One region of the Streptomyces sp. MNU89 genome, then DNA from elsewhere that is predicted to be linked to it. Evidence: riboswitches for the same ligand, from Rfam matches in the RefSeq annotation. Region 1 holds a riboswitch; each other region holds the start of a gene.
The links. Region 1 has a riboswitch for cobalamin ahead of E4N63_RS07815 (ABC transporter substrate-binding protein). Riboswitches for the same ligand answer to the same signal wherever they lie in the genome.

Region 1 (5,536 bases):
GCGGCACTCCGCTACCACTTCACCCGGCTCACGGCGATGCCGCCCGGCCGTTATCGCCGCACGTTCGGCATGGCCCGAGGGCAGCGCCCGAAGACGGCCACCATGGCGTGATGTTCAAGTTCTGTGTCCGTTGTCGAGTGGTCCGCGCTGGACCAACGGTTGGATCATGAGAGCCATGACCGATGTACAACAGCAGATCGAAGGGTCCGGGACGGTCCGGATCGGGGACCGAACGATTCACCGCATGTCGTTCGGCGCGATGCGCCTCGCCGACAAGAAGATCTGGGGACCGCCCGCGGACCGCGGGAACGCGATCCGAGTCGCGCGCCGTGCGGTCGAGCTCGGCATCAACCACATCGACACCGCGGACTCCTATGCCTTCGGCGTGACCGAGGAGATCCTGCGTGAAGCACTGCACCCGTACCCCGATGATCTCTTGATCGCGACCAAAGCAGGTCAGGCCCAGGTACGGCCGGGGGTGTGGGAGCCCATCGGACGCCCCGCCTATCTGCGCCAGCAGTGTGAGGCCAGCCTCCGCCGCCTGGGTACGGATCGAATCGATCTTCTCTACCTGCACCGTATCGACCCTCAGGTGCCGTTCGACGATCAGATAGGCGCGATGCGGGAACTTCAGGACGAGGGCAAAATTGCCCACTTCGGACTGTCGAGCGTCACGGTCGACCAGATCGAGTCCGCGCAGAGGGTCATCGATGTGGCGGCCGTGCAGAATATCTTCAATGTGGCGGCCCGTGTGGGAGAGGACGTCCTCGAGCACTGCGAACGGGAGCACATTCCCTTCATCGCGTGGTTTCCGATCATGAGTGGCCAGTTGGCCCTCGCCAACAGCATCGTCGCCGAAGTGGCGGCAGAGCTGAACGCAACGCCCGCGCAGGTGGCTCTCGCCTGGCTGTTGGACCGGTCGAGCGTGCTCTGCCCCATCCCCGGCACATCCTCGATCGCTCATCTCGAGGAGAACGTCGCCGCGTCCATGCTGCGCCTCAGTGATGAGCACCTCGCTCGCCTCGCCCCACTGCAACTGGCCGAGAACGAACTCGCGGACCTTCTCTCAGCCGGCTCGGCCCGGGAGTGACCGCGGGCACAGTGCTCACCACACACCGGTGCATGTCCAGGTGCCGTGCTCCCACCGAAGACACCGGCAAGGGCACGGCACCAGACGATTCGCCAGCTGGCCTTTCACCACCGTCAGAGCTGGATCCGGGCCCACCCGTCCGTCGCACGACGGCAAGGTCATCGTCGTCTTCCCCGGCCCGCACCATCCCGCCCGCTGCGTCGTCCCGCTGCCTCTGAGCCGTAGCGCTCGCCGGTGCTCAGGAAGCCGTGCGGCGGCGCGGCGGGGTGAAGGTGTGCAGGTCGAGGATGTCCGGGCGGGACGCGACGCCGGGGCCGCCCGCCCGTACCCAGGCGGCGATGTCCTCCGTCGCGTCCGGGTCGTTGACCAGGCCCAGCCACACCGGACGGGCTCCGGCGGCCCGGCCCGCGGAGGAGGGCTGTACGACGACGACGTTCGCCTGGTCGCACACGTCCAGGCAGGCGGAGATGCGCACAGGCGCCTCGGTACGCAGGCGTGCGGTTTGTGCCGCATGGTCCACACCGGTCACCTTGGCGGTGCCGCAGCAGCAGTCCCGGCACACGACGACCCGGCACGGCACTCCGCCGGCCGGTCGCGCATCCACCTCGGCGCCGAACGCCTCGCCGCCCCTTGTCTCGGGCACGCCGAACCACCCTCTCTCCGGGGAGATCCGCCCCGGTGTCCTTCGAGGAGGCGACGACGTGAGTCTCCTGGCTCTCGGGTCGCAGCTCGCCCCGGCCTTCCCACCCTCACGGGGCCGTGGCACGTACGGGGTTCGCTCACCGATCACAGTGGCGGGACCGCGCCGGATTCGCACCGGCTTCCTCGGACCGTCGTCGCCCTGTCGCCGGTCATCATCCCATCGACCGGCCGGCCCGGATCATTCGGGCTCATGAGCGTGCGGACTCGTAGCGGGCGGCTCGGCCGGGCGTTCCCGGCCGCCGTCGTGGCCGGAGGCCACCACGATGAGCAGCCCCACCACGACGGCCCCGGCGACCATCCGGCCGACGGCCCGCACCAACCAGCCCGGCACCGACACGCCCTCGCGGCGCGTCGGTGCGCCCAGTCGCTCGGCCCGCCGGGCGGGACGCAGCAGGCGCAGCACGGCGACGGGAAGTTGCAGCAGCCCCGGCACGGTGCGCGGCCACTCGCCGTACCAGATTGGTGCCGTACAGCAGGGTGTGCCACACGCTCAGGACGTGGACGACGATGACGAAGTGCGGTGCCAGCGTTCCAGGACCTGCCGGGAGACCGGCAGCCGGGCGGGGCGGGGCCCAGACGGCAACAGGCCGAGCATGACCGTGCCCCGGGCCCACAGCAGACCGGACCGGCCGAACGCCTGGCTGAGCAGGTACATCCAGTACGTGCCGCAGTGTCGCCAAGGTGACCGGGATTGCCGAGGCGACGTCCGCGCGGTCGAGTTGCGGCGGATGTGGAGGAGGCGGGGTTCGGCCGGGTGGAGATCTTCGGTGGCTTCGACGGCCGCCCCTACGACGAGAACGCCGAGCGGCTGGTGCTGCGGGCGGTCCGCGAGGCGTGAGGGCCGGGCAGGGGCGCTCGGGCGGTTTCGCACGCCCTTTTGGCCGCTTCTCGCCAGACCGTAGTATCGGCGGGTCATCACCGCGACGGGAGACAGGAAGCCGGTGCGAGTCCGGCACGGTCCCGCCACTGTGACCGGGGAGTGCACCCCTTTACACGCCACTGCGTCCACGGCGCGGGAAGGCAGGGGGAGGCGTCGATCCGGGAGTCAGGACACTGGCCTGTCGCGGGCCCGATCCGAGGAGCGCGGACTCCCCAGGAGGCTTCACGTGTACGACGGTACGCCCCGTCCCCCGCTGTCCACCTCTGCCCACAAGCGGCATGCCCTGCGTGCGACGGCCGCTGCCGTCGCCCTGTCGGCGGCCCTGCTGACCGCCGGCTGCGGCTCGCCGCAGGACACCGCCGAGGACGCCAAGGCAACGGCCTCGCCGGCCGCGGGCTTCCCCGTCACCGTCGACAACTGCGGTGTGAAGACGACGTACGACAAGCCGCCTTCCCGCGTTGTCACCATCCACCAGCACCCGGCGGAACTCATGCTCGCCCTCGGCCTGCAGGATCGTATGGTCGGCACCGCCTTCCCCGACTCGGCGGTCCTGCCCGAGCTGGAGAAGGACTACAAGGCGATCCCCCAGCTGGCGAGGAAGGAACCGTCGTTCGAGACGATCCTGGAAGCCGAGCCCGACCTCGTCTACGGCGGCTACGGCAGCGCCTTCGCCGAGAACGAGGGCCGCTCCCGCAAGGCGTTCGCCGACGCCGGTATCGACACCCACCTCAACCGCGAATACTGCGGGAAGAGGCGGGTGACGATGAAGGACACCTACGACGAGATCCGCACCATCGGCCGGATCTTCGGCGTCCCGGAGCGGGCCGGCGAACTGATCGCCGACCTCACCGACCGCGTCGACAAGGCCGCCACCAAGGTCGAGGACGAACCCGGGACGCGCGTCTTCGTCTACGACAGCGGCGACAAGACCGCCTTCACCGCGGGCGGCAAGAGCCTGGGCACCGAACTGATCCGGCTGGCCGGCGGCAGGAACGTCTTCGCCGACCTCGACGACGTCTTCGGGGACGTCTCCTGGGAGCAGGTCGTCGCGCGCAAGCCCGAAGTCATCGCCGTCTACGACTACGCCGACGCCGGGAGTGTCGAGCAGAAGAAGAAGTTCCTGCTCTCCCAGCCCGCCCTGAAGGACGTGCCCGCCGTCAGGAACAAGCGGTTCGTCGTCCTGCCGCTGACCGCGACACTGGTCGGCATCCGCTCGGCCCACGCGGTCGAGGACCTGGCCCGCGGTATCCATCCCGAGAGCTTCGCGTGACGGCCCCGGTCGTCGAGGCCGGCACCGAGCAGACCGTGCGACGACGGCGAGAGGGCGACAGGCGGGCGGGCCGGGCCGGTCTCACCGTCACCCTCGTCGTCCTGGCCGTCACCCTGGGGGTCTCCGCCACCGCGGGCTTGGCCATCGGGTCTGTGCAGGTGCCGCCCGGCCAGGTGTGGGGCATCGTGACGCACGCGCTGGGCGCCGACTGGACGGAACCGGACTGGTCGCGGGCGCGGGAGACGATCGTGCTGGACGTACGCGCCCCGCGCGTGCTTCTGGGGGCCGTGGCCGGCGCCGGACTGGCGGTCGTGGGAACCGCTCTACAGGCCCTGATCCGCAACCCGCTCGCCGAGCCCTACCTCCTCGGCGTCTCCTCCGGGGCGTCCCTGGGCGCCGTGGTGGTGATCGTGTTCGGGGTGACGTGGCTCGGGCCGTTGTCGCTGTCGGCTGCCGCCTTCGCGGGCGCGCTCGGCGCGCTGCTGCTCGTGTACACCACCGCCCGCACCGGCGGCCGGATCACCTCAACCCGGCTGGTCCTGTCCGGTGTGGCCGTCGCCGCTGTGCTCACCGCCGTACTGGACCTACTGCTGCTCACCACCGACCGGGGCAACGAGGCCCGCGCGGTCCTCGCCTGGACCCTCGGCGGCCTCGGCGGCGTCAACTGGGACACCCTGTGGCTGCCCGGCGCCGCCTTGGCCCTGGGCATCGCCGTCCTCATGGTCCAGGCCCGCAACCTGAACCTCCTGCTCGCCGGCGAGGAGGCCGCGACCACGATGGGGCTGGACGTGGCACGCTTCCGCGCCCGCATGTTCGTCCTGCTCTCCCTCGTCACCGGCATCCTCGTCGCGGCGTGCGGACCGATCGGCTTCGTCGGCCTGATGCTGCCGCACATCGTCCGCCTCGCCGTCGGCGGCGACCACCGACGCGTCCTGCCGACAGCGGCCCTCGGCGGCGCGGTCTTCCTCATCTGGGCCGACATCGCCGCCCGCGTCGTCGCCGCGCCCATGGAGATCCCCGTCGGCGTGCTCACCGCCCTGTGCGGCGGCCCGTTCTTCCTGTGGCTGATGCGCCGCGACGCCCGCCGGAACACCGACCGAGGAGGGGCATGACCGGCACCGAACTCGTCATCGACACGGTCACCCTCACCGCCGGCGCGCACCGCCTGGTCGAGGACGTCTCCCTGACCGCCCGGCCCGGAGAGGTCATCGGCCTGGTCGGACCGAACGGCAGCGGCAAGTCCAGCCTGCTGCGCGCCGTCTACCGCGTTCTGCGCCCCGCGACCGGCCACGTGGGTGTCGACGGCACCGACGCCTGGTCGCTGCCCGTGCGGCAACTGGCCCGGACGGTGGCCGCGGTGGTGCAGGAGTCGGGCGCCGAGTTCGACCTCTCGGTGCGTGAGGTCGTGGCGATGGGCCGCACCCCGCACAAGCGGCTGCTCGACGGGGACACCGCCGAGGACGCCGAGCTGATCCGGTCGGCGCTCGCCGCAGTGGACGCCACCGACCTGGCCCACCGCTCCTTCGACCGGCTTTCCGGCGGCGAGCGCCAGCGTGTGCTCATCGCCCGCGCGCTGGCCCAGCAGCCGTCCCTG
Region 2 (5,536 bases), 4.2 Mb from region 1:
GACCCTCGCGCTCATCACCGGCGGTGTGCTCGCGCCCGACGCCGGTCCGCCGTTCTGGGTCATCACCTCGGCCGGTGTCGCCATCGCCCTCGGCACGTACCTCGGCGGCTGGCGCATCATCCGCACCATGGGCCGGGGCCTCACCGACATCCAGCCGCCGCAGGGCTTCTCCGCCCAGACCGGCGCCGCGACCGTCATCCTCGCCTCCTCCCACCTGGGCTTCGGCCTCTCCACCACGCAGGTGTCCTCCGGCGCGATCATGGGCTCCGGCCTGGGCCGCAAGGGCGGCGTGGTGCGCTGGTCGACCGCGACCCGCATGTTCGTCGCCTGGGGCCTGACCCTGCCGGCCGCCGGCCTCGTCGCCGGGCTGGCCGCCCTGCTGGCCGGGCGCGGCACCTGGGGCGTCACCGCGGTCGCCGTCATGGCCGTCGCGGGCAGCGCGTGGATCTGGGTGAAGTCGCGCCAGGAGAAGGTCGACCACAGCAATGTGAACGACGTTCCCGCCCCGCACGCCGATCCGGAGCACGAGGACATCGTCGCCGACGTCGTCGCCTCCCTCTCCCCGCCGCCCACCGACTCCGTGCTGGAGGCGGCCGCCCACGACGGCGAGGCCGGTTCCCCGCGCTCCGCGTCCCCGGCGTCCCAGTCCGCGGCGTCCAAGGCCACCGTCGTCTGACGGCTCAGGTAGAAGGAAGAACCGTATGAACATCGACTGGGCAGCACTCGGCCAGGTCTCCGTGGTCAGCCTCGTGGCGACCGTCGCCATCGTCGGCGTCTTCACCCTGGGCATCGTCGGCACCTCCGCCCGGCGGCACCCGCAGGCGGACGGCGCGGAGGGCGCCACGGTCACCGAGGCGCCGACCGCCCTGGCGCGCACCCTCGCCACGGTGTGCTTCGCGGTCTCCGCGGCGGTCGTGGCGTACGGGATCTATCTGATCGTCGCCTGACGGTCTCCCGCACCGCCCGCACCGCCCGCGTCGAACGGGCGGCGGTACAGCGGCACCCGGGCCCGCCGCCCGGACAGCGCGTGACGCGTGCTGCCGGGTGGCGGGCCCTGCCCGCGCCCCTTCCGCCCGCCCCGCCCTGCCCGTCCGCGGCCGCCCGCCCCCGTCCCTCTCCCGCCCGGCTCGCCCCGTCCCGTGCGCCCCTCCCGTCCCGGCACCGGACGGCGTACGCACCGCGCGCCCCGGTGTGGCACTCCGCACACTGATCCCCCGCAGGTCAAGGGCGAGTTGACGGGCGTTCCCGGGCGTGGTGGACTGCCGGGGCCAAACGGCGGCAGGAGAGGAAGCCGGTGCGAATCCGGCGCGGTCCCGCCACTGTCACCGGGGAGCGCACCCCACCCACGTCACGGCCCGTTCCGACGGGCGGGAAGACCGGGGCCCGCGCCGATCCGGGAGCCAGGAGACTCTCACCGCCGGTCACGTCGAACCAGGGCGCGGACCCTGAGTGAGGACAAACGCGATGCCCGGCTGCCGCCGCAGTACGCCCTGCCGTCGAACGCCCCGTGGCCGAACGGCCCGCGGGCGGGCACCCTCCCTCCGCTCCCGGCGGCCCCGCCGCCCCGTCCCCCTCCGAGGCGTGACGGCGGTCTGAGCCGATGCGTGCCGAAGACGCCGCCGGGGCCTCCGCGCCCCGGACACCCGCGCCCCGACACCCGCTCTCCCCGCTCCGCGGACGCCGTCCTCGCCGCCGGTACGGCGCTCGGCTTCCTCGCCGACCTCCTTCTGGCCGATCCCCGGCGCGGCCACCCCGTCGCCGCGTTCGGGCGGGCCGCGACGGCCGCCGAGCGGCTGCTGTGGCGCGACCACCGGGGCGCCGGGGCGCTGTACACCGCCCTGTGCGCCGGCGGCACGGTGGCCGCGGCCGCCGGCCTCTCCCACGCCGTACGCCGCTCCCCCGCCGCCTCCGGAGCGCTGACCGCCGCCGTCACCTGGGCCGTGCTGGGCGGTACGTCGCTCGGCCGTGAGGCGCGGGCCGTCGGCGCCGCGCTGGAGGCCGGTGACCTGGCACGGGCGCGCGAACGGCTGCCGGGTCTCTGCGGGCGGGACCCGCGGTCGCTGGACGCACAGCAGATCGCCCGCGCGGTCGTGGAGTCCGTCGCGGAGAACACCTCAGACGCGGTCGTCGGGGCGCTGGTGTGGGGTGCCGCCGCCGGGGTGCCCGGCCTGGCCGGCTTCCGCGCGGTCAACACCCTCGACGCGATGGCCGGCCACAAGTCGCCGCGACTGCGCCGGTTCGGCTGGGCCCCGGCCCGGCTGGACGACGTGGCGGGCTTCCCCGGGTCCCGGCTCACCGCCGCGCTGGCCGTGCTCGCCGGCCCGGACCCGCAGGGTGCCCTGCGGGTGCTCCGGTCCGACGCCCGGCGCCACCCGAGCCCCAACGCCGGTCCGGTGGAGGCGGCGTTCGCGGGGGCCCTCGGCGTACGGCTGGGCGGCACGCTGGCGTACGGCGGCCGGGTCGAACACCGGCCCGTGCTGGGGGCCGGCAACCGCCCGGTGGAGCCGCGCGACATCGAGCGTGCGGTGCGCCTCTCGCGCCGGGTCGGCGCGCTGGCGCTGGTGGTGTGCGCCGGCGGACGGCTGGCGTACGGGGCGCTCCGGGGCGCGACGGCCGTCTCCCGGCCGCCCGCCGGAGAGGGGCGGGGATGACCGGCACCCACGGCGGCACCGCCCGGACCGGCGGCGGCCTGCTCGTCGCGGGGACCACCTCCGACGCCGGCAAGAGCGTCGTCACCGCCGGGATCTGCCGGTGGCTGGCCCGCAAGGGCGTCTCCGTGGCCCCGTTCAAGGCGCAGAACATGTCGCTGAACTCGTTCGTGACGCCCGAGGGGGCCGAGATCGGCCGCGCGCAGGCCATGCAGGCGCAGGCGGCGTGGGTGGAGCCGTCGGCGCTGATGAACCCGGTGCTGCTCAAGCCCGGCGGCGATCGCAGCAGCCAGGTCGTGGTGCTCGGCAAACCGGCCGGCGAGCTGAGCGCCCGGGGCTACTTCGCGGCCGGCCCGGGGACCGGGGGCGCCCCGAGCGCGAACCGCCGGGAGGCGCTGCTCCCCGTCGTCCTCGACTGCTACGAGCGGCTGCGCGCCCGGTACGACGCGGTGATCTGCGAGGGCGCGGGCAGCCCGGCGGAGATCAATCTGCGCCGGCACGACATCGTCAACATGGGGCTCGCGCGGGCGGCCGGACTGCCGGCCGTGGTGGTCGGCGACATCGACCGGGGCGGGGTGTTCGCGTCCTTCTTCGGCACCACCGCCCTGCTGAGCCGCGCCGACCAGGCGCTGGTCGCGGGCTATGTGGTGAACAAGTTCCGCGGTGACGCGTCACTGCTGGAGCCGGGGCTGGACATGCTGCGCGGGCTGACGGGGCGGCAGGTGCTGGGCGTCCTGCCGTACGCGCACGGCCTGGGCATCGACGAGGAGGACGGGCTGCGGCTCTCGCTGCGCGGCGCGGTGCGCGAGTCCGCCGCCGGGCCGCCGTGCGGCGAGGAGGTGCTGCGGATCGCCGTGGCGGCCGTGCCGCTGATGTCCAACTTCACGGACGTCGACGCGCTGGCCGCCGAACCCGGCGTCCTGGTGCGCTTCGCCGACCGGCCGGAGGAGCTGGCCGACGCCGATCTCGTCGTCCTCCCGGGCACCCGCGGCACCGTGCGGGCGCTGGCCTGGCTGCGCGAACGGGGGCTCGCCGAGGCCGTCGCGCGCCGGGCGGCGGAGGGGCGGCCGGTGCTCGGGATCTGCGGCGGCTACCAGATGCTGGGCGAGCGCATCGAGGACGAGGTCGAGTCGCGGGCCGGGGCGGTGGACGGGCTCGGACTGCTGCCGCTGCGGGTGCGCTTCGCGGTGGAGAAGACCCTGGCACGGCCGGCGGGCGAGGCCCTGGGCGAGCCGGTGGCGGGCTACGAGATCCACCACGGCGTGTCCGACGTGGCGGACTCCGCCGAGCCGTTCATGACCGACGGCCGGGGCCGGGCCCTGGACGGCTGCCGGGCGGGCTCCGTCTGGGGCACGCACTGGCACGGCTCACTGGAGAGCGACGCCTTCCGGCGGGCGTTCCTGCGCCGGGTGGCGCGGGACGCCGGGCGCCGCTTCGTCCCGGCGCCGGACACGGCTTTCGGGGAGCTGCGCGAGGAGCAGCTCGACCGGCTGGGGGATCTGATCGAGGAGCACGCCGACACCGGGGCGCTGCTGCGGCTGATCGAGGAGGGAGCGCCGCCGGACCTGCCGTTCGTACCGCCGGGCGCGCCGTGAGCGCGGCTGTCCGTACGCCGCCGGGCGCGCCTGCCGTGAGCGTGCGGTCCGGCGCGCCGTCCCGCCGAGTACCGCCCCGGCCGTCCGGGCCGCGGAGGCGGACACCTGACCGATTTCCGAGGGTTCCACCGGAGGGCACCGCATGAACGACACCGTCACGAGCGCCGCCGTCACGAGCGGCACGGCCGGCGCCGTGTCCCGCTCCCCCGATCCGCACTACCCGTTCACCGCGATCGTCGGCATGGACGACCTGCGGTTGGGCCTGCTGCTGAACGCGGTGTCCCCCGCCGTGGGCGGGGTGCTCGTCCGCGGGGAGAAGGGCACCGCCAAGTCGACCGCCGTGCGCGCGCTGTCGGCGCTGCTGCCGCCGGTCGCCGTGGTGCCGGGCTGCCGCTTCTCCTGCGATCCGCAGGCACCGGACGGCGCCTGCCCCGACGGCCCGCACCCCGCGGGGCCGGGGACGGAGCGGCCGGCCCGGATGGTCGAACTGCCGGTCGGCGCCTCGGAGGACCGCCTCGCCGGCGCGCTCGACATCGAACGCGCCCTGTCGGAGGGGAAGAAGGCGTTCGAGCCGGGGCTGCTCGCGGAGGCCCACCGCGGCGTGCTCTACGTCGACGAGGTCAATCTGCTCCACGACCATCTGGTGGACCTGCTGCTGGACGCCGCCGCCATGGGCGCCTCCTATGTGGAGCGCGAGGGGGTCTCCGTACGGCACGCCTCGCGTTTCCTGCTGGTCGGCACGATGAACCCGGAAGAGGGCGAACTGCGGCCGCAGTTGCTCGACCGGTTCGGGCTGACGGTCGAGGTCTCCGCCTCGCGCGAGCCGGAGCTGCGGGTGGAGGTCGTCCGGCGGCGGCTCGCCCACGACGACGACCCGGCCGGCTTCGCGGCCCGCTGGGCGGCCGAGGAGTCGGCGCTGCGGGCGCGGATCGCGGCGGCGCGCGCGCTGTTGCCGTCGGTCGTGCTGGACGACCGGTCACTGCGCCGGATCGCCGCCGTCTGCGCCGCGTTCGAGGTGGACGGGATGCGCGCGGACATCGTGATGGCCCGTACGGCGACGGCGCTCGCCGCCTGGGCCGGTCGCACGGACGTGCGCGAGGAGGACGTACGGCAGGCGGCGCTGCTGGCGCTCCCGCACCGCCGGCGCCGCAATCCGTTCGACGCGCCGGGCCTGGACGAGGAGAAGCTGGACCGGACGCTGGAGGAGTTCGGCGACGACGAACCGGACCCCGGCCCCGGCGGCCCGGACGACCCGGGTGACGGACCGGACGGTTCCGGGGGCGGGGACGGCGG
Region 3 (5,536 bases), 1.7 Mb from region 1:
CGCAGGGCGCGCGGCACGCGGAGCGCGGCGTGCGCGGCGAAGGCTGCCGTGAAGACCCAGGAGCCGTAGAAGTGCAGCGGGTAGAACGAGCCGGGGAAGACGTACTCCAGCTGGATGTTGAGAAGGCCGGTGGCGAAGACGAACAGCCCGCCGCCGACGAGCAGCAGCAGGGACAGCCGGTCCAGGGCATGGGTGACCGAGCGCACCGGGGGCCAGGTGAACAGCCGGGGGATGACCGACCAGAGCTTGGCCAGCAGCACCGGCACCAGCGCGACGCCCAGCGTCACATGGACCCCCTGGGTGAGCCGGTAGAGCCAGTGCGGCTCCGTGGGCCAGGGGAACAGGAAGAAGCCGAGCAGCCCCTTGTCCGGGGTGCGGTCGTTCCGGGCCAGATCCGGGTTGTACGCCGCGTACGACAGCAGCCCCGTCACGAACAGCACGGGGATCCCGACCAGCAGCACGATGCCCAGGACGGACGTCAGCCGGGGCCCGCGCAGCGGACTGCGCCAGAAGCCGGGCCGGAAGGGCCCGCCCGGCCCCGGGCGCCCGGCCCGCCGGGCCGTGCCGCCGCCCCTCCCCGCGGACGGGACGCGCCCCGCCGGACCCCCGTGCCGTCTTCCCGCCGTCTTCCATCGCGCCGCCCTCCGTGGTGTTCCGCGGGACGCGCGCAGAAGGCCCGCGTCCGCCGTCCACGACCGTAGGCCGGGCCGCCCCCGGAACCCCGCTCCCACCCATGACGAAACGCTGACATCACACCGGGGGCGGTGAGGATCTGACGGAACGGTGACACTGGGCGTGTGTCCGGCCGTACGCGCCGGGGCGGCCCCTAGCGTGACGGCGTGACCCACCTCCGCACCCCCGCGCCCGGCCGCGAGCGTCTGCGCCCGCGGCGGTCCGCCGCCCGCGCGGACCTCCTCACCGCGGCCGCCGCCGCGCTCTTCGTCACCGCGGTCGCCGTCGCCGGCATCCTGATCCAGCGCTCCGTGGACGTCCTGTACGTCGAGTGGCCGCCGCTCTACGCGCACTGGATGCCGCACGCGGGCCCCGGCACGGTCGCGGCACCCGCCGTGGCGGCCGCCGTCATCGCCTACGGCCCGGTGCTCGCCCGCCGGCTGCCCTGGCGCCGGCTGCTGCTCCTGACCTGGGCGGCCTCGCTGGCCTGGACGCTGTCGCTGGCGCTGATCGACGGCTGGCGGCGCGGTGTCGCCGGCCGGCTCACCGCCAAGCACGAGTACCTGCTCGCCGTCGACCGCATCGCCGCCGACCCGGCCGCGGCCGTGCGCACCTTCACCGACCACATCCTGCTCACCTCGCCCGACTACTGGCCCGCCCATGTGGCGGGCCACCCGCCGGGCGCCGTGCTCACCTTCGTCGGCCTCGACCGCATCGGGCTCGGCGGCGGCGCCTGGGCCGCCGTGTGGGTGCTGATCGCGGGCAGCTCGGCCGCCGCGGCCGTCCTGGTGACGCTGCGTGCCGTGGCGGGGGAGCGGTGGGCGCGCCGGGCCGCGCCGTTCGCCGTGCTCGCCCCGGCGGCGGTGTGGGCGGGCGTCTCCGCGGACGCCTACTTCTCGGCCGTCGCCGCCTGGGGGATCGCCCTGCTCGCTCTGGCGTGCCGTCCGGCGGCACGCCGTCCGGCGGCCACCGCGCTGGCCGCAGGGCTGCTGCTCGGCCTCACCGTCCATCTCTCGTACGGGCTGGTGCTGATGGTGATCCCCGCGACCGCCGTCCTGCTGCACGGCCGGACCGTGCGCCCCCTGCTCCCCGCACTCGCCGGCGTGGCCGCCGTCACCGCCGCGTTCACCGCCGCCGGCTTCTGGTGGTACGAGGGCTACGACCTGCTGGTCACCCGCTACTACCAGGGGGTGGCCCGGATCCGCCCGTACAGCTACTGGTTCTTCGGCAACCTAGCCAACGCCGTGATCATCGCCGGGGCCGCTTCCGTCGCCGGGCTGCGCCGCGCCCTGGCCGGCACCGCCGAGACGGTCCGCCGGCTGCGGTCGGGGCGCTCGCTGGACGCCTGCGGTGTCGTGCTCCTCGCCCTCGCGGGCCTCTGCATGATCGCGGCGGCCGACCTCTCCGGGATGAGCAAGGCCGAGACGGAACGGATCTGGCTGCCCTTCGCCCTCTGGCTCCTCCCGGCCGCCGCCCTCCTCCCGGCCCGCCACCACCGCCGCTGGCTGCTGCTCCAAGCGGCGACAGCGCTCTTTCTCAACCACGTTCTGCTTACGGGTTGGTGACGAGACGTCGCCCGGGTGTTGACCGGTATCGCCCCCGAGGGGGACCTTGCCCCCTTTTTGGTTTCATGCCCGGTGCGAACGGAAAGCGACGCCTTGTCACATTCCTGGCAGAACAGGAGTTGCCCATGTTCCACACGCTCAGGTCCCGCTCCGCGGGACTCGCGGCCGGTGCCGCCGCCTCGGCCGTTCTGGTCGGCGGTTCGCTGCTCGGCGCGACATCCGTCCAGGCCGACTCGCAGAACCATCCGCACAAGCCGTACGGGGTCGTCAAGGCCGGGACGCTCAACGAGCGGCAGTACCCCAGCACCGACTCCTCGGTGGTGGGCCAGCTCCACCGGCATGACAAGGTCGGCATCAAGTGCAAGGTGCGCGCCCAGCTGATCCACGGCGACCCCATCTGGTACCACCTGCGGCACAAGGAAGCCTGGGTGAGCGGGAAGTACGTGCACGTTCACGGTTATGTGAAGTGGTGCAAGGACGTCGACCGTCACCACCACCCGCTGACCAACAGCAGGAAGGCCCGTATGGCGAAGGGGTGACCGCACCTCTTCACACCCGGGTGTGAGAAAGGGCCCGGTCCCGGCGGAGGCAGTCCGCCGGGACCGGGCCCGCCGCCGTTCCGCTGGCCGCCGCGGTGCCGCCCGCGGCTGTCCGCCGCCGGGTCCGCGGCCGTCAGCCGAGGCTCTCCGGCCGTTCCCCCTTGGGTCCGATGCCGCGCGTGGTCCGCGGGCCCCGGCTGCGCATGGACGGGTCCTTCTGGAGGGTCTTGTCCGCCGCCTTGGTGGCCTGCTGGTCGGGCACTCCGCTGTCCTCGGCCTCCTTGCGCAGCTTCGCCCGTTTCCGGTCGTACTTCTTGCTGCCGGGCTCCGGCATGGCCGTCACCTCCTCGGTAGTGCGGGCAGGGCCCGCCGACGCCGGACGGGTATCCGGGGCAAAGAGCGTGAAACGGGGCGGATCCCTCCGGCTGCCGCCCGTTCGAAGGGCGCCGGCGCCCCCGCTGCCCCGGCGCCCCGAACCTCGGAGCCGGGTGCCGCCGTGCTTCCGTGCGCCGTCCGGTGTGGGATGTACCGCAGGGTGATCGGCTTGTCCTCCTCACGCGCGGCGCACTACTGTCACAGGGCCTTGGTGCACGGGAAACCGGTGAAGAACCGGTGCGGCCCTCGCCACTGTGATCGGGAAGTCCGGTTCCACCCTCTGGGAGCCACTGGGATGCCGCGGAGCGCCGCGGCACCCGGGAAGGCGGAGTCCGGGCGGCATGACCCGTAAGCCAGGAGACCGGCCAGGGCGCGTCGTCCATCCACGAGGTGCTGGAGAGGTCCGCTTTCCCATGCATATAGCCGAGGGCTACCTGCCCCCCTGGCACGCGGTCGCCTGGAGCGCCGCCGCCGCCCCCTTCGTTCTCCACGGCGTACGGTCGCTGAGCCGCGAGGTGAGGAAGAATCCGGAGAACACCCTGCTGCTCGGTGCCTCCGGTGCCTTCACCTTCGTCCTGTCCGCGCTGAAGATCCCCTCCGTCACGGGAAGTTGCTCACACCCCACCGGCACCGGGCTCGGTGCCATCCTGTTCCGGCCGCCGGTCATGGCGGTGCTCGGCACCATCACCCTGCTCTTCCAGGCCCTGCTGCTGGCGCACGGCGGGCTCACCACCCTGGGCGCCAACGTCTTCTCCATGGCCGTGGTGGGCCCGTGGGCCGGGTACGCCGCCTACCGGCTGGTGAGGGGACTCGGCGCGCCGCTCGCCGCCGCCGTGTTCGCCGGTGCCTTCACCGCCGATCTGAGCACCTACTGCGTCACCAGTGTCCAGCTCGCTCTGGCGTTCCCGGACCCGGCCACCGGACTGCCCGGTGCCCTGGCCAAGTTCGGCTCCGTCTTCGCCGTCACCCAGATCCCCCTCGCCGTCAGCGAGGGCATCCTCACCGTGCTGGTGATCCGGCTGCTGAGCCAGGCCGACGGGACCATCCTGGCCCGGCTCGGCGTGCGGACGGCCGCCGGCGGCCGCCGGCCGGAGCGGTCCCAGGAGGCGGTGACCCGATGAGCCGGAACACCCGGACCAACCTGCTGCTGCTGGCCGTTGTCGCCGTCCTGGCCGCCCTCCCGCTCGTCCTGGGACTCGGCGACGGCATGGAGGAGCCCTTCACCGGCAGTGACGCGCAGGCCGAGACGGCGGTCGAGGAACTCCGGCCGGGCTACGAACCCTGGTTCGCCCCGCTCTACGAACCCCCGTCGGCGGAAGTGGAGTCGGCGCTCTTCGCCCTCCAGGCCGCGATCGGCGCCGGGGTGCTGGCCTACTGCCTCGGGCTGCGCCGAGGACGCCGGCAGGGGGAGGCACGGGCCGCCGCGAGAACGCCGGGAACGGCCGGTCCCGGCACGGCCGCGGCGGGCAAGGCCGAGACGGCGGGTACCGGGGACTCCGTGGGAGGTGCGGCCCCTGACGCGAGGGCGGCCGCGGAGGCGCCACCGGCCGGCGGGGCCCCGGACGTTGCCGGGGACACCCCGGCGCCCGCGTCCGGCGAACGGGGTGGCGGGGGGCCGTCCGGTCCCGGCGGCCGCCCGGCCGCGTAGTCCCGCGTGCTGCCCATCGACGCGGCGGCGCACAGCAGTTGCTGGCGCCGCCGCCACCCCCTGGACAAGGCGGTCCTCGCCCTCGGCCTGACCGTCCTGGCGGTGAGCCTGCCGCCCTGGCCGGGCGCGCCGCTCATCGCCGCCGCCGCGCTCACCGCACTGCTCGGCCCGGCCCGGGTGCCGCCGCGCCGGCTCTGGCGGGCGTACCGGGTGCCGCTCGGCTTCTGCGTCACCGGCGCGCTGCCGCTCCTCGTCCAACTGGGCGGGGAGCGCGGCCTGCTGTCCCTCGCACCGGACGGCCCCGCGCAGGCCGGGCAGCTGCTGCTGCGCACCTCGGCCGCCTCGCTGGGCGTCCTGCTGTTCGCCTTCACCACACCGCTGTCGGATCTGCTGCCGCGTCTCACCCGGGCCGGCGTGCCCCCCGCCGTGACCGACGTCGCGCTGGTGACCTACCGCATCACCTTCCTGTTGCTGGACACCCTCGCGCAGGTGCGGCAGGCCCAGGCAGCGCGCCTCGGCCACACCACGCGCGCCGCCGCCTGGCGCTCGCTGGCCGGGCAGGGGGCGACGGTCTTCCTGCGCGCCTTCTCGCGCGCCGCGCGGATGCAGGACGGACTCGCGGGCCGCGGCTACGACGGGACGCTCCGTGTCCTCGTCACCGGTGCCCCCGTGTCCCGGCGCTTCGTCACCGGCTCCGTCCTGCTGCTCGCCGCGCTGGCGGCGGCCACCCTCGTCCT
Region 4 (5,536 bases), 1.1 Mb from region 1:
GCTCCCTGGTCCGCGCCACCGTGCGCCTGCTGCCGCCGGGCAGCGGTGTCGTGTTCCGGGCCGGACCGGGCGTCGGCACGGTGACCCGCCCCGGTCTGCCGCTGGCCGTCGGGGAGCCGGCCGTCAACCCCGTGCCCCGCCGCATGATGGGCGACCACGTCGCGGAGGTCGCGGCCCGCCACGGCGGCTCCGGTGACGTGGAGATCGAACTCTCCGTGGACCACGGCGAGGAGATCGCCCGCTCCACCTGGAACCCGCGGCTCGGCATTCTGGGCGGGCTGTCGATCCTGGGCACGACCGGCGTCGTGGTGCCCTACTCGTGCTCCGCGTGGATCGACAGCATCCGGCGCGGTATCGACGTCGCGCGGGCGGCCGGGCGCACCCATGTGGCAGGCTGCACCGGTTCCACCTCCGAGCGGACCGCCGTCGCGGAGCACGGCCTGCCGGAGGACGCGCTGCTGGACATGGGCGACTTCGCGGGGGCCGTGCTCAAGTACCTGCGGCGCCACCCGGTTCCGCGCCTCACCATCGCGGGCGGTTTCGCCAAGCTGTCGAAGCTGGCCGCCGGCCATCTGGATCTGCACTCGGGCCGCTCCCAGGTCGACAAGGGCTTCCTCGCGGACCTCGCCCGCCGGGGCGGCGCGGACGAGGAGCTGGCCGCGGCCGTGGCCGGGGCCAACACCGGCCTGGAGGCGCTCCAGCGCTGCGCGGCGCGCGGTGTCCCGCTGGGCGACCTGGTGGCGGAGGCCGCGCGCGGGACGGCGCTCGGGGTGCTGCGCGGCGAACCGGTCACCGTGGACGTGATCTGTATCGACCGCGCGGGCAGGATCGTCGGGCGCGCCGCACCGGCGGGGCCGTCCCGTGACCGCCCTCCGGGGCCCTGACCGGCCGCCCGGGCGCGGGGCGCGGCCGTTCCGTCCGCCCCGCGCGCCGGGCGCGGCCGGTCACCGTTCCGGTGCGCTCCCGCCGGCCGGGGGCCGGGGGCCGCCCTGGGCGGCGATGCCGCACCGGTCGCGCTCCGCCGAGTACAGATGGCTGTCCGGGAACTGCTCGGCGCCCAGAGCGCGGCCGACCATGATGACCGCCGTGCGCGTCACCCCGGCCGCCCTGACCTGGTCGGCGATACCGTCCAGCGGGCCCCGGAGCACCAGTTCCTCCGGGCGGCTCGCCATCGCCACCACCGCGGCGGGGCAGTCGGCTCCGTAGTGCGGCAGCAGTTCGGCGACGACCCGGTCCGCGTAGCGGGCGGCCAGGTGCAGTACGAGCAGCGCTCGGCTGCGTCCCAGGGTGGCCAGGTCCTCGCCGTCCGGCATCGGGGTGGCCTGCTGGGCGACGCGGGTGAGGATCACGGTCTGGCCGACGGCCGGCACGGTCAGCTCCCGTCCCAGCGCCGCGGCCGCCGCGGCGAACGCCGGTACGCCGGGCACCACCTCGTACGGCACGCCGGCCGCGTCCAGCCGCCGCATCTGCTCCGCGACCGCGCTGAACACCGAGGGGTCCCCGGAGTGCAGCCGGGCCACGTCGTGGCCCGCGCGGTGCGCGTCCGCCAGCTCCGCCGTGATCTGGTCCAGGTTCAGCCGCGCCGTGTCCACGAGCCGCGCGTCCGGCGGGCAGGCGGCGAGCAGTTCGCGCGGCACCAGGCTGCCCGCGTACAGGCAGACGGCGCACGACTCCAGCAGCCGCTGCCCGCGCACGGTGATCAGGTCGGCGGCGCCGGGACCGGCACCGATGAAGTACACCGTCATCGTTCTTCTCCTCGGTCCGGCCTCCCGGCCGGCATGCGCTCCGCGGACGCCGGCCCCGCCGGTGGCCGCCCTGCTGACGTTCGGTCCGCCCGCGTCACTCCGCCGGCGCCCGCTGTTCCTCCGCCCGCTGTTCCTCCGGCCCCCGCTTCCCCGGCTTGGTCACCGCCCACTGCGTGACCGGCATCGCCTGCCGCCAGCCGGTGAACCCGCCGACCGGTACGGCGCGGGAGACGGCGATCCGCACCAGCTCCCCGCCGTGCCGGCGGTACCACTCCGCCAGCAGTGCCTCGGACTCCAGCGTCACCGTGTTGGCGACCAGCCGCCCTCCGGCGGGCAGCGCCGCCCAGCACGCCTCCAGCAGTCCGGGGGCGGTGAGCCCGCCACCGACGAACACCGCGTCGGGCGGCCCGAGTCCGGTCCCCCGCCCGTCCGCGGGTCTTCCGTCCGCGGGCCCGTCCGCGAGTCCGTCCAGGGCCTCCGGGGCGGCCCCGGTGACCACCCGCAGCGCGGGCACCCCGAGCCGCTCCGCGTTACGCCGGATGCGCGCGGCCCGTACGGGGTCGCGCTCCACGCTCACCGCGCGGCAGCCGCGTCCGGCGCGCATCCACTCGACCGCGATGCTGCCGGAGCCGCCGCCGATGTCCCACAGCAGTTCGCCCGGTGCCGGGGCGAGCGCGGCCAGCGTGGCCGCCCGCACACGGCGCTTGGTGAGCTGCCCGTCGTGCTCGTACGCCTCGTCCGGGAGCCCCGGGACCGCGGACAGCCGGTGGCCGCCCGGCCCGGGCCGGCACTCGACGGCGACGACGTTCAGCGGATCGCCCGGCGGATGCGGCCAGCCGGCGGCGGTGCCCTCGAACCGGCGTTCCCGCGCGCCGCCGCCCAGCTGTTCGAGCACGGTCATCCGGCTCGGCCCGTAGCCGCGGTCGCACAGCAGTGCCGCCACCTCACCCGGGGTCCCGGCGCCCGCGCTCAGGACGAGCAGCCGCCGGCGCGCGTGCAGGGCGGCGGCCAGAGCGGCGGCGGGCCGGCCCACCAGGCTGACCACCTCGGTGTCCTCCACCGCCCAGCCCAGCCGGGCACAGGCGTACGACACCGAGGAGGCGTGGGGCAGCACCCGCAGCCGCTCCGCGCCGACGGCCGCGGCCAGGGTCCGCCCGATGCCGTGGAACATCGGGTCGCCGCTGGCCAGGACGGCCACCCGCCGCCCGGCGTGCTCGGCGAGCAGCCGGGGCACGGCGGGGCGCAGCGGTGACGGCCAGGGCACCCGTTCCGCCGTGCAGCCGGGCGGCAGCAGGGCGAGCTGGCGGGGGCCGCCGATGACGGTCCCGGCGCGGTGCAGCGCCTCCCGGGCGTCCCGCCCGAGCCCGTCCCAGCCGTCGGCGCCGATGCCGACCACGGTGACGGTGTCCGGCGTGCGGCCCGCGCCGGGGCACGGCACGTCGTCGTCGCTCATCGCGAACCTCTTCCTGGGGTGTCCTCGCCCCGGGTGCGGCGGATCGGCGACGGGCCAGTCTCCTGGCTGCCGGATCGGCGCTCGCCCCGGCCTTCCGGCCCGCGGGGGCCGTGGCTCGGATGGGGTTCGCTCCCCGGTCACAGTGGCGGGACCGCGCCGGATTCGCACCGGCTTCCTGGTTCCCGTCGCCTCGTTGGGCAGCATCCTCCCGCATCGGTGCGGGCGGGTGTGCGACGGCCTCCGTTCTTCTGTGCGACACCCGCTCTGAGCTGCGATATTAAGAAATGCATGGCTTATACATGGGTCTATGCTCCGTCCCGTGGACCCGAGACTCCCGCCGTTCCGGCCTCCCTCCCCGCCCGTTTCCCGGCCACGGGCGCCCGCGTCGGCCCGGCCGGGCCTGCCCGGCGTACCCCTCGAATCGATGTGCCCGGTGCCGTACCGCGCACAACGGGCCCGCGGCGGCGGCCCCGGCCGGTAGAAAGAGGGCCGCGGAGCGCCGCCCGGCGGCTCCGGGCCCCGCCGTCCGCGGCACGGCGGCGCCCGGACGCCAGGACGGCCGGGCGGCCGGACGACGCGGCCGCCGCCCGGCGGCAGACCTCATACCGGGGGCCTCGCCCCGCGTGCGGGCCTCCGTCATCCGCCGTCCGTCCCTTCCCAAGGTGTGCCATGGTTCGACCCTCGATCGCTTCCTCCACGTTCCGCCGCCGCTTCGTCCGCCCGGCCGCGATGCTCCTGGCCGCCGTCGCGGTCACGGACCCGTGGGCGCTGGGCGGGGTGGGCGCCGGCTGGGCCGTGGCCTGCCACGTCCTCACCGCGGCCCTGCTGGTCGGTCTCTTCGAGCGGCTGCAGAGCGCGCTGCGCGCCTGCGAGCGCGAGACGCTGGCCGCACGGGAGGAGGCCGCACGGCACGACACCGAGTGGCGTGAGTTCTGCACCCACCAGGACGCCCGGCGGGAGGAAACGGTCCGGCACCTCGCCGACGTCCGGCTCCCCGCCGCCCTGGCGGGCGAACCGGTACCGGTCCCGCAGCCCGCGGAGAGCCACCCGGGCACGGCCCGGGAGTACGAGCGGGTGCTGGCGGCCGCCACCGCCGCCGTGCGGACCGTCCGCGAACGGGAGGAGTCGCTGCGCCTGGTCGTCGTGGCCCTCGCCCGCCGGGTGCAGGCGTCCTCGCACCGCATCCAGGAGGAGATGGCCGCCCTGGAGGCCCGCCACTCCGCCCACCCGGACGTCCTGGAGGCGAGCATGCGCGGCGACCACGCCGCCGCGCAGCAGGCCCGGATCGCGCAGAGTCTCGCGGTGCTGTGCGGCGAGTGGCCGGGGCAGCAGTGGCAGAAGCCGCACGCGCTGGTGGACGTGGTTCGCGCGGGGGCCTCCCGGATCGTGTCCTACCAGCGCGTCAAGGTCTGCGGCGACCAGGACATCGCGGCGGTGGCGACCGTCGTGGAACCCCTGGTGCACGTCGTGGCGGAGCTCCTCGCCAACGCCACCCAGTGTGCGCCGCCGACCACCCACGTCGAGGTGACCGTCCGCACCGTGACCCGCGGCGCCGTCATCGAGATCGACGACGCCGGTCTCGGCATGGACGAGTACGCCCTCGAACAGGCGCGGGAGATCGCCGCCGGGCGCCGGCTGCTGGGCTTCGCCGACCTCGGCGAGATCCCGCAGACGGGGCTCGCGGTCGTCGGCCGGTACGCCGAGCGGCACCGGCTCAAGGTCGACCTGCTGCCCTCCCCGTACGGCGGGGTCCGCGCGGTGGTCCTGGTGCCGGGCACCCTGCTGCAGACCCTGGAGCCGCCCGCCGTGCCCGCCTCCCGGCGCCCCTCGGCCGGCGAGACCGCGCACGCCGGGGGCGGCACCGTGCCGGCCGGCGCGACGGCCGTCGCCGGCACCGTCCCCGTACCGCCGTCCGCCGCCACGGGCGGTCCGGGACTGCCCCAGCGGCGCTCCAGCCGCCACCGCGCCGCCGTCCCGCCCCTGTCCGAGCTGACCGGTACCGGAAAGCTGCCCCTCCCCGCCGCCGCCCTCCCCGAGCGGGCCGGGGCCTGGATGGGTGCCCTCTTCGCCGGCAGCCGCGCGGGCACCGCCCGGACACGGGCGGCGGAAACGGAGGACGCGGCGGAGACGAGCGGGACGGCCGGGACGGCGGAAGCGGCCGGGACCGGGGTGGAGACCCCGGAGCCGGGGCCGTCCGCCGCGCCCCGGAGGCCCGTGGCAGCGCGTGGGCGCCTCCGGCCCCGGCGCCGCCCCCGGCCTGCCCGGCCACGACGGCACCCCCGGCCGCGACGGCCGCCCGCACCGCGACGACGATGACGCCGAAGGACACCTCACATGA

Region 2: another riboswitch for cobalamin. It lies ahead of E4N63_RS25670 (cobalamin biosynthesis protein); the one in region 1 lies ahead of E4N63_RS07815 (ABC transporter substrate-binding protein).
Region 3: another riboswitch for cobalamin. It lies ahead of E4N63_RS00825 (energy-coupling factor ABC transporter permease); the one in region 1 lies ahead of E4N63_RS07815 (ABC transporter substrate-binding protein).
Region 4: another riboswitch for cobalamin. It lies ahead of cbiE (precorrin-6y C5,15-methyltransferase (decarboxylating) subunit CbiE); the one in region 1 lies ahead of E4N63_RS07815 (ABC transporter substrate-binding protein).

The regions. Positions count from the first base shown of each region.
Region 1 covers NZ_JAJKLL010000001.1:1,826,584-1,832,119, forward strand. The annotation lists gene E4N63_RS07790 (GlxA family transcriptional regulator) at 1-111, shown strand, start outside; gene E4N63_RS07795 (aldo/keto reductase) at 176-1,090, shown strand; gene E4N63_RS07800 ((2Fe-2S) ferredoxin domain-containing protein) at 1,329-1,694, opposite strand; cobalamin riboswitch at 1,794-1,917, opposite strand; partial or broken gene E4N63_RS07805 (hypothetical protein) at 1,971-2,522, opposite strand; gene E4N63_RS07810 (hypothetical protein) at 2,484-2,630, shown strand; cobalamin riboswitch at 2,685-2,869, shown strand; gene E4N63_RS07815 (ABC transporter substrate-binding protein) at 2,899-3,942, shown strand; gene E4N63_RS07820 (FecCD family ABC transporter permease) at 3,939-5,054, shown strand; gene E4N63_RS07825 (ABC transporter ATP-binding protein) at 5,051-5,536, shown strand, end outside.
Region 2 covers NZ_JAJKLL010000001.1:6,010,975-6,016,510, reverse strand. The annotation lists gene E4N63_RS25680 (inorganic phosphate transporter) at 1-676, shown strand, start outside; gene E4N63_RS25675 (hypothetical protein) at 702-947, shown strand; cobalamin riboswitch at 1,284-1,411, shown strand; gene E4N63_RS25670 (cobalamin biosynthesis protein) at 1,728-2,651, shown strand; gene E4N63_RS25665 (cobyric acid synthase) at 2,648-4,243, shown strand; gene E4N63_RS25660 (putative cobaltochelatase) at 4,485-5,536, shown strand, end outside.
Region 3 covers NZ_JAJKLL010000001.1:173,553-179,088, reverse strand. The annotation lists gene E4N63_RS00845 (molybdopterin-dependent oxidoreductase) at 1-497, opposite strand, end outside; gene E4N63_RS00840 (hypothetical protein) at 840-2,237, shown strand; gene E4N63_RS00835 (SH3 domain-containing protein) at 2,363-2,776, shown strand; gene E4N63_RS00830 (hypothetical protein) at 2,910-3,110, opposite strand; cobalamin riboswitch at 3,344-3,536, shown strand; gene E4N63_RS00825 (energy-coupling factor ABC transporter permease) at 3,565-4,272, shown strand; gene E4N63_RS00820 (energy-coupling factor ABC transporter substrate-binding protein) at 4,269-4,799, shown strand; gene cbiQ (cobalt ECF transporter T component CbiQ) at 4,806-5,536, shown strand, end outside.
Region 4 covers NZ_JAJKLL010000001.1:766,275-771,810, forward strand. The annotation lists gene E4N63_RS03340 (cobalt-precorrin-5B (C(1))-methyltransferase) at 1-884, shown strand, start outside; gene cobM (precorrin-4 C(11)-methyltransferase) at 945-1,745, opposite strand; gene cbiE (precorrin-6y C5,15-methyltransferase (decarboxylating) subunit CbiE) at 1,840-3,198, opposite strand; cobalamin riboswitch at 3,254-3,379, opposite strand; gene E4N63_RS03355 (ATP-binding protein) at 3,868-5,514, shown strand.